Regions from separate parts of the Paenibacillus sp. OAS669 genome, predicted to be linked through region 1. Evidence: riboswitches for the same ligand, from Rfam matches in the RefSeq annotation. Region 1 holds a riboswitch; each other region holds the start of a gene.

Region 1 (3,277 bases):
GGTTCAGCTCAAGCAGATTGAAGTGCAGGAGAAAGCACTGGAGAAATGGGATGGCCGTCTTCCGAGTGTGACCGGAGGCGCAACACCGTTTATCGACCTGAACTCGTTAGGCAGTAAATAAAACCGCGAGCACGCGCTCTCGACACCCATGGACAAAAATGGTAAATTGGAGGAGGGGTTATCAGTCTTTCCTCCATAAACAGTGTATTAATGATGGATACCGGTAACCGTATTCCGTGAATGCAATATGCTTCCTCTATGATTTGGTTCTAAACCGCATATTAGGGCTGTTGACCCTATAAGGCGTTTTTTTTTATTACTGCCTAAGGAGCTGGGGCAGCGGCGCAAGAATATCTTGTGCGGAAAAGCCCCGATTGGCAGGAGGAAAATGAATTCAGCAATCAGAAATAGTCGGTCCTGCCAAATCCGAATTCCTAAAAGACAGACATAACGGTAGTCAACAGGTTACAATCCGTCCCTTTTTGGTAAAAATGAGGATATGAGGTGATTCCTGTTGCAGGTTTTTACACCGTATCAGCCAATGAACGTCAGTATTCAACATGAGCCGTTTGACGATCCTCAATACTTGTTTGAGCCCAAATGGGACGGCTGGCGTATTGTGATCCATAAGCAAGGAAGCCGGATTGAGGCCTACACACGTCATGGGAATAAGGTGACGAAGAAGTTTCCCGAGCTCGAACAGGCTGTATCGGCTATTCAGACTCATACCGCGATTCTGGATTGTGAAGGGATCGTTATGCGAGACGGGAGACCCGTGTTTGATGATTTCAGCTACCGTGGACGACTCAGCAGCTCCATGAGGATAGCGCAAGCGGTTGCGACACATCCGGTAACTTTTGTAGCTTTTGACTTGCTGTTCACGGAGCGCGAGCATAGCAATGAGCCGCTAATGGAACGAAAGGGACGACTGCATGAGCTCCTCGTTCCTAACTCCGTCATTATGCCGACCCTGTATGTAATGGAGAGAGGGAAGGCTTTGTTCGAGCTGACACGGGAACGGGACATGGAAGGCATCGTGGCCAAACGAACGGATTCTATCTATAGGCCGGGCACGTTGAGCCGGGATTGGGTTAAAATCAAGCATTTTAAAACCATTGACGCTGTTATCCTTGGTTTCCGGACGAATCCCTTCGCGCTGGTGATCGGGCTGCAGTTCCGTACTGTCAAGAACAAGCCTGTCGGAGTGGTGGAATTCGGACTTACTTATGAAGATAAAGAGTGTTTTATGGAGCTGTCCAAGGACCTTTATCTGGAGCATGACAAGCAAACCCAATGGATACAACCCAAACTCTGCTGCCGCATCCAATATTTAGAACGTACGGATACCCATCAGCTTAGGACAACGATATTTAAGCAATTTTTGCCGGATAAAAACCCGGAGGACTGCATTTGGCATTCCTGAACGTCTCGAAGGATTGAGAACCTTATCCAGTCTATGATACTATGAATAAGAAAACGAATAAGAATTTCACTAGGGGTGCTGATGCAGCTGAGAAAGGCGGGAGCCTTAACCCTTATACCTGATCTAGGTAATGCTAGCGAAGGGAAGTGGACGTCACGGCAGTGCTGTGCTGCGCGCGTAAACCACTTTGTCCTGCGAAGTGGTTTTTTTGCTGCTATCGTATTCTGCTGAACAATTGAATAATGCGGGTATCCGCATGAATGAACTGGAGGAGATGGATTGAGTCAGGAATTGGAAGCTTTAATCAGGCAGGTCGAGGAGAGGCAGGAGGAGCTAGTGCAATTGGCCTCACGGCTGATACGATATAAGACCCCGGCGCCTCCGGCCAGAAATACAGAGGAAGCTCAGCAGTTTATTGCACAATTCCTGGAGCTTCACGGGTTTACGGTTGATCAATGGGAAGTGTATCCGGGAGACCCGAACGTCGTCGGTATCAAACAAGGACAAGCCTCCGATCAATTCAAGAGCTTGATCCTTAACGGCCACGTGGATGTGGCAGAGGTAAGTGCGGACGAGCCATGGGAAACCTCTCCGTTCGAGCCGATTGTCAAAGACGGCGTCCTCATTGGCCGTGGGGCCTCGGACATGAAAGGCGGGCTGGCGGGGGCGCTCTTTGCCATCCAGCTGCTGGACGAAGCGGGCATTAAGCTGCCCGGAGATTTGATGTTCCAATCGGTGATTGGTGAAGAAGTCGGAGAAGCAGGTACCCTCCAATGCTGCAAGCGCGGATATCAAGCCGATTTTGCAGTTGTTGTCGATACGAGCGATCTTCATATTCAAGGGCAAGGCGGAGTTATTACCGGTTGGGTCACCGTGAAAAGCAAGAAGACGTTTCATGATGCGACCCGGAAAAATATGATTCATGCCGGAGGCGGAATCCTGGAGGCCAGCGCGATCGAAAAGATGATGAAGCTCCTGCAAGGACTTCAGGAGCTGGAGAGACATTGGGCGGTCATGAAGAGCTATCCGGGGTTTGCACCAGGGACTAATACGATCAATCCGGCCGTTATCGAAGGAGGCAGGCATGCGGCGTTTATTGCCGACGAGTGCAGACTGTGGATCACCGTTCATTTTTATCCGAATGAAACCTATGAGAGTGTATGCCGGGACATTGAAGAGCATTTGAACCGGGTAGCACAAGCGGATCCGTGGCTTAGGGAGAATCCGCCGCAATACGAATGGGGAGGCTCTTCCATGATAGAGGATCGGGGAGAAATCTTCCCTTCTTTAGAAGTGGATCCGAATCATCCTGCGGTCCAGCTGCTTGGTTCAGCCCATGAAACCATATTAGGCCAGCCTGCTGTGGTGGATGTCTCTCCTACGGTAACGGATGGGGGCTGGTTTGGTGATGCAGGGATACCGGCCGCTATTTATGGCCCGGGGGATTTAAAAAACGCTCACGCTGTCAATGAACAAGTATCCATAGAGCAGCTGATTCAATTTACGAAGGTTATGCTGAAATTCATGTACGAATGGGGACACACGGCTAAATAAAGTTGCGCTGGAACCCGCTGGAGGAGGAATAGAGATGAAGTTTTCCGAGTATTTGTTAGAAAAACTGCAGCCGGTTTGGCGCAGCAATCATGACCACCCGTTCGTTCAAGAGATGGGCAAGGGAACGCTGGAGCTGGAAAAATTCCGGTTTTATATGATTCAGGACTACATTTATTTGATCGATTATGCGAAGCTGTTTGCGCTAGGTGCTGTAAAAGCGACGGATTTGACAACGATGGGCACGTTCGCCGCGCTATTGCATTCTACCATGAATGAGGAGATGGCGCTGCACCGGGCTTA
Region 2 (3,277 bases), on a different contig from region 1:
CACATTCACCCATCTTAATGCAAGCTTTTTTTTGAAATTTATTTTTCTTATTAAGCTTGATTTGTTTCGGATGTGTTTGCCGTTTTTTAGCGGCGAGAGTTAATGTATCATAGGCTTATATATAAAGTCAAGCGTTATTTTAAAAAAATATTCAGCGAATCATCTTTCAAGGCAGATGCTCTTTTTTCGATGGCTTACAGAATAAAAGAAGCACGCCTGTCTAAACCAGACGTACTCCCTTCAGGTTTCGAATCAAGCTCAAGCTATTCGATCATTCCTTCGACCGGGCTGCTTGCAGAGGCATATCTCTTTTTAGGAATGCGCCCCGCCATAAATCCTTTACGTCCCGCAATGACAGCCAGCTTGAATGCTTCCGCCATGAGAACCGGATCCTGAGCGCCGGCGACAGCCGTGTTCAGAAGTACGCCATCGGCACCCAGCTCCATTGCCAATGCAGCATCTGCCGGACCGCCTATACCCGCGTCAACGATTACAGGAACTTTCGCTTCTTCGATAATAAAGCGAAGCTGATTCGGATTGGCAATGCCCTGTCCCGAACCGATAGGAGAAGCTCCAGGCATAACTGCAGCGGCTCCCGCTTCCTGCAGCTTGCGCGCCAGAATCGGATCGTCCGAGGTATACGGCAGCACGATGAAGCCAAGGTCCACCAGTATTTTCGTAGCTTCTAGCGTTCCGATAGGGTCCGGCAGCAGAGTCTTCGGATCACCGATGACTTCCACCTTAATCATGTCGCACATGCCCGATGCCTTGGCCAGCTTTGCAATACGAACAGCTTCTTCTACAGTATAAGCGCCCGCCGTGTTAGGGAGAAGCGTAAACTTTTTTAAATCCAGCGTCTCCAGGAAATTAGGAGCTTCCGGGTTATCGATAGGCAGACGGCGAATAGCGAAGGTAAGAACGTCCGCTTCGGAAGCCTGAACGGCTTGGTTTTGAATATCCAGCGAATTGAATTTGCCTGTCCCTAGCAGCAATCTGGATTTGAATTCATAGGGGCCGATTTTTAACACGTCATTCATTTGTACAAACCTCCATTAATATGTATGTGCAAGCAAGTATAACGGGCAAATCAATCCTTAACCCCCGCCTACAAAGTGAACAATTTCAAGAGAGTCGCCTTCCTTGAGAGCTGTATTGGCATACTCGCTGCGCTCGATAATGTCCCGATTCAGCTCGATGACCAGTATTTTTTGCTCAAGTTTGAAAACAGTAAGCAGCTCGGCAACATTCGTTACCTGATCTACTTCTCTCGCTTCCCCGTTAATGATCAGTCTCACACCACCACACCACGCTTTCCAGGTAAAATTGACAACAAAAAAAGCCAACCGCGCACAAGAGGTTGACTTGGTGTAAATATGCCGAAAACAGCATCTTACGTTCGTCCACTTCCCTACGCTGGTATCATCCAGAAGCATGCCGCACAAGACATGCCATAATCAGGTTCCAAGGGTCAAGAAAAAGCTTTCTTATCTCAGCCTCGCGATAAAAGGCTCCCCTAGTGGTTATTCAATTGAGTATAAGTATAGCAGAAACTGCTGTTTTTGTCGCTTGGATTCCTTATTTCGTTGTGTACCGTAATTCCAGCTGGGATACTTCTTCGTCCAATGTATAGATAATTTCCTTGGCCAGTGATTTCTTCACCAGCTTATTCAGGATAAGCGGAAGCTCGAACCGAATGTCGGACAGCTTCTCACACTGCTGAAGCTCGCCTAGGCTCCAGGCTTCTTCACGGCTGGACAATAGGGAGAGCAAGAGGCCGCAGCATCTCTCCATCTTGGACATGACGGAAAATTCGCAAGCAAGAAGCACTAGCTGGACGCGCTGCTTGAGCGTTTCATTGCTTAGCGTGAGCTCCTCATACAGCTTGTATACTCCGGGATTAATCGTTTTTACCTGACGCCAGACGGTAATTTCGGGATGGCTTCCCGCTTCGATGATAACAATCCTCGCCCAATGATGGAGCGCTTCGAGAATGTTATTGTACGCATCCAGCAGATGGTCCTCCAAAATATATTCTTTACTCTCCATATATTTGCGCAAAAATCTGGAGAATTCTATTAACAGCTTGTGCTCTCTCATTTCCGACGGAAATTCCAGCATCCGATGCCGCAAACCTTCTAAATACGTATTCCGATCCAGAAGAATCTCTCCCTTTAAGATCCAGTAAATGAGGTTGCGGTGCTCTCCGTGCAGCATAAGCTGATGAATTGCAGACGAAGTAAACCATCTTTCTTGTATACGGCAGTCGTCTTTTATATAATGATACTGTTGATCAGTTTGCAGGCCCTCTTTTACAATGACTAGCAACAGGAGATCGAATCCGTCCGTGATTGCAGAAAACATTGACGGATTATCGACCGCCAATATACTCATGACTGCATCATCTTCCCGGAGCCTGGCAATCCTTTGTTCCTTTAGGGCGTTCATCGCCGCAGCCTCCTACATAACATTCCATGATACTTCTTATTTCTACATTAGTAGGCGGTTTCCTGCATCATTTCAGTGACAAATTTCACATTTTATCTAAAGAAAGAAGTGACACCCGTGATATTAAAATCCAGTAAAGTTAATGAATTCCGGTTATGGGGACTGCTGCTGACCATGGGAGGCATGCTGCTGATGATCGTGGGGTTAGCAGGCATTGTTTTTAACTGGGGCGTAGCAGGCAAGATTATCGCCGGTATATGTATGGTCATCGGAGCTATCTCTATGCTGGCCAGCATGGGAGTGTATTTCTGGGCCGGTATGATGTCTACCAGCACCACCGTTGTCGAATGCCCCGAATGCGGCAAGGCTACCAAAATTCTCGGTAAAACGGACCGCTGCATGTTCTGCAAAACGATCCTGTCTCTGGATCCCCAGCACGACCCGAATGCCAAAGCCAATCTTTAACGGCCGAAGCAAAGAAAACTGGCTCCTTTCCCTACCTGCATGAGGTGAGAGAGGAAGCCAGTTTTTTTGTCCGGTTAAGGCTTTTTGTTAAGCTCTGTCTTTATAAGCTCCCATATAGCCGGGTTCTCGTAGCCTCTTCGCCACGTAGCCACTCCGGCAAGCTGGTATTTATTAACGATATCCATCCGCGCTTTCATGGATACCTCATCCTCCAGCCATATACGGTTCAGCTTGTCGCCTTCCTTGTACTCGACATAGTTTTGACCGACCTCCGGCAGGAACACAGGAGTCAGATTTTTCTCTTTGATCGTTCTTTGCGGATTGTCCATATAGACCGATCTCGAGCTTACCTTCTTCTTGCCGTCAA
Region 3 (3,277 bases), on a different contig from region 1:
GGATACCAGATCCCGTACTCCTTAAGCTTTTCTTTATGCTGACCGAATACGTCGGCAGGCGGGCCGTCCGCCAAGATATCCCCTTGGGGGGAGAACAGTACGACCCGGTCGACAAATCCGATGATTTCATCGATTTTATGCTCTACGATAACGATCGTTTTGTCCCTTCCTATAGCCTTGATGGTATCCCACACCTGCCGGGTGCCCTCCGGGTCCAGCAGCGCCGTCGGTTCGTCGAAGAACAGAACCTCCGGCTCCAGGGCAAGCACGGAGGCTATCGCCAGACGCTGCTTCATCCCCTGGGACATCGCTTGAATGGGCATGTGAAGCTCGGGAAGCTCGAGTCCTACCTGCCGCAGCCCGTCGCTGATTCTGCCGCTCATCTCCTCCCGCGGAGCCCCCAGATTCTCCAGCACGAACGCCATTTCCTCATCTACGTACGGCATGCAGAATTGGGTATCCGGGTCTTGAAATACATAGCCCCATGAGGCAGGAATGGCAATCTCGTCGAATTTGACAGGGACCTCGATCACATTGGGAACGAGCCCGGTCAATACTTGAAGCAGCGTAGATTTGCCGCATCCGCTCGGTCCGAGGAGCAGCACCTTCTGCCCTGTCTGAACCGAGAACGAAATATCGTTGAACAGAAGCGTCGGACTACCGGCGAATTTGAGACGTAGTCCATGTACTGATGCACATTCCTGCTGCATCATCCCTTACGCTCCAAGGCCTGGTAATCTGCGCTGCTCACCGGACGGACAAGCTGTGTCACCCCGGTAACCTCCAGAGCTTTCACCAGCCAGTACGCGCACATCCCCGTGAAGAAGATCGATCCGACGATGCGGAAAGCAAAATACAGCGTCAAATTCCAGGTTTGCAGATCGATCAAATAGCCTTTGAACGCGTCGAAAACAAGCGAAGCGACAGCCGAACCGATCCCTGCCAGGGAAACCGTCGTTATCGAGAAGCTGCGGTATCGGAATAAGGCGAATACCAGCTCGGCCAGCAAACCTTGAGCAATCCCGTAGGTCAAGGATTCAATCCCGTATTGCGAGCCTGTAAGAAGCTCCCCGGAAGCCGCGGCCACCTCCGCCAGCAGCGCTACGCCCGGTTTGCGGATAATCAGCGCCGCTACCGTAGCCGCCATAAACCATACCCCGTAGACAAGCTGATCCAGCTGCAAGCCCGCCAGCTTTACGACGTTGGACACATCTCCCCATAACCGATAAATGATGCCGAACACAACTGCGATGACGATGGTGACCAGGATGTCGGTTAGCTTTAACCCTTTGGACATTTCCATCCACTCCTTTTTCTAAATATGATGATGCTCGGGGCCTCAGCCCAGACCTTGTTCTGACAGGACAACGCGAAAAGGCCACCTCCATCAACAACATGGAAGTGGCCTGCATGTACGTAGATAACACGCTTCTAACGTTCTCCACTTCCCTACGCTGGTACAATCCAGATCAGGTTCAGAGGGTCTAGGATCTATCGATCCAGTCTCAGCCTTTCGGCTCCCCTAGTGACAAATATCATATTAGCACGATTGGGATAAAAGTCAACGGCTAAATGTGCGGTATCCGGTCCGCAAAAAGAGACGGCAATCCTCACTTGCCGATACCGGAGCCGGTTGGGCACCGAAACATCGCCGTTTTGCGTATGGGCAAATGTCCCTTTCCTTCCTGTAGGGCCATGCTTTTTTTCTTGCGTTGGACCCTGTTCTGTGTCAAGATATTCGGTAGACCCACACTATGAAGAAATAGGTGAATGAACAGTTATGATGAAACCTTTTTTCCGCTTGCTGACGGAGCTATCCTCCCGCAAGTCGATCTCCCGGTTAACCGGATCCTTTGCGAAATCCCGAGCAAGCCGCGGATTGATCCCGCGCTTTGCCAAAATATACGGCATTCCGGTTCAAGACGCCGAGAAGCATCTGTCGGAGTATGCTTCACTGAATGATTTTTTTACGAGACGTTTGAAATCCGGGCTGCGTCCAGTCAATACTGCCGAGCATACTCTCGTCAGTCCGGTTGATGCAGCGATTACCGGCATGGGACCGATAGAAGAAGGTTTGATCGTTAACGTCAAGGGACAAGATTACACCGTTGAGGAGCTGCTTAACTTTTCGCCTCGTACGGTGAATTATCAGAACGGATTTTATTTCGTGCTATATTTGAGCCCGACCGATTATCACCGGATTCATACCCCGATTGACGGAAGCATTATCGAGAAAGAGCACGTCCCGGGCAAAGTATATCCGGTGAACGAGTTCGGTTTGCGCCAAATGCGCAGAGTATTGAGCCGTAACGAAAGATTGATCACCTATATGCAGCATGAGGGCGGCGAAGTGGCCGTAGTAAAGGTCGGAGCGATGAACGTGAGCAGCATCCAGTACGTGAAGCCGCTGCCCAACACCTTGCAGCGCGGGGATGAGCTCGCTTACTTCGAGTTCGGCTCCACCGTCGTGCTGCTGATGGAGAGCGATACGTTCTTAAGCCGCAGCGACCTGCATGTCGGAAGCAAAGTCAAAATGGGAGAAGCGTTAGGAACCATTCAGCCATCCTGACATCATCGTACTAGCAGAGGAGAAAGCCATTATGCAAGCAGCATCATCCGGAACGGAGGCCGCCGGCGCAAGACTGCAATCGGCCCCGCAGCACAGTCTCAAGCCGACTGTCATGCGAATTTTACTTGCCATAAGCATCGTTCATTTGTTCAATGATTCCATCCAGTCGATTATTCCGGCCATCCTGCCGATTCTTAAGGATTCGATGCAACTAAGCTACATGCAAGCGGGGATTATCGTCTTTTCCCTTAACATGACCTCTGCGCTTATGCAGCCGGCCATCGGCTTATATTCTGACCGCAAGCCCTCCCCCTACATGCTCCCACTTGGAATGGGATTGACATGCCTAGGGGTGCTGGGCCTTGCCTTTTCGCCCAATTACGGCATGATTCTCGTATCCGTCATTTTTGTCGGGCTGGGCTCCGCCATCTTTCACCCGGAAGGCTCGCGCGTCGCACACATGGCTGCAGGCTCACGGCGCGGGCTGGCACAGTCCATCTTCCAGGTAGGCGGCAACGCCGGACAATCCCTGGCCTCCATCATGACGGCGCTCATCTTTGCTCCTCTTGGACAGCGAGGGGCCATTTGGTTCGTTCTTGTGGCCGGACTGGCCATAGCCGTTCAAATGTATATTGCGCGGTGGTACAGCGGTTATATGGCGGCAAACCCGAGACCGGTCAAAAAATCCGCCGCACATGCCAACCGACC

The links. A riboswitch is a leader RNA that binds a small molecule or an ion and turns the genes downstream of it on or off. The one in region 1 is predicted to bind thiamine pyrophosphate.
Region 2: it holds a riboswitch for thiamine pyrophosphate, as region 1 does, so the genes downstream of both, thiS (sulfur carrier protein ThiS) here and GGC63_RS07810 (acetylornithine deacetylase) in region 1, are expected to answer to the same signal.
Region 3: it holds a riboswitch for thiamine pyrophosphate, as region 1 does, so the genes downstream of both, GGC63_RS21885 (ECF transporter S component) here and GGC63_RS07810 (acetylornithine deacetylase) in region 1, are expected to answer to the same signal.

What each region holds. Positions count from the first base shown of each region.
Region 1 is NZ_JADBDR010000002.1:567,303-570,579, forward strand. Features, by position in the region: gene GGC63_RS07800 (prohibitin family protein) at 1-121, shown strand, start outside; gene GGC63_RS07805 (DNA ligase) at 515-1,423, shown strand; TPP riboswitch at 1,485-1,585, shown strand; gene GGC63_RS07810 (acetylornithine deacetylase) at 1,703-2,977, shown strand; gene tenA (thiaminase II) at 3,012-3,277, shown strand, end outside.
Region 2 is NZ_JADBDR010000032.1:231-3,507, forward strand. Features, by position in the region: gene GGC63_RS33990 (thiazole synthase) at 264-1,037, opposite strand; gene thiS (sulfur carrier protein ThiS) at 1,095-1,295, opposite strand; TPP riboswitch at 1,389-1,525, opposite strand; gene GGC63_RS34000 (nucleotidyltransferase-like protein) at 1,576-2,445, opposite strand; gene GGC63_RS34005 (DUF2614 family zinc ribbon-containing protein) at 2,563-2,910, shown strand; gene GGC63_RS34010 (glycosyl hydrolase family 18 protein) at 2,985-3,277, opposite strand, start outside.
Region 3 is NZ_JADBDR010000010.1:174,445-177,721, reverse strand. Features, by position in the region: gene GGC63_RS21890 (ABC transporter ATP-binding protein) at 1-713, opposite strand, end outside; gene GGC63_RS21885 (ECF transporter S component) at 710-1,297, opposite strand; TPP riboswitch at 1,430-1,534, opposite strand; gene asd (archaetidylserine decarboxylase) at 1,781-2,569, shown strand; gene GGC63_RS21875 (MFS transporter) at 2,601-3,277, shown strand, end outside.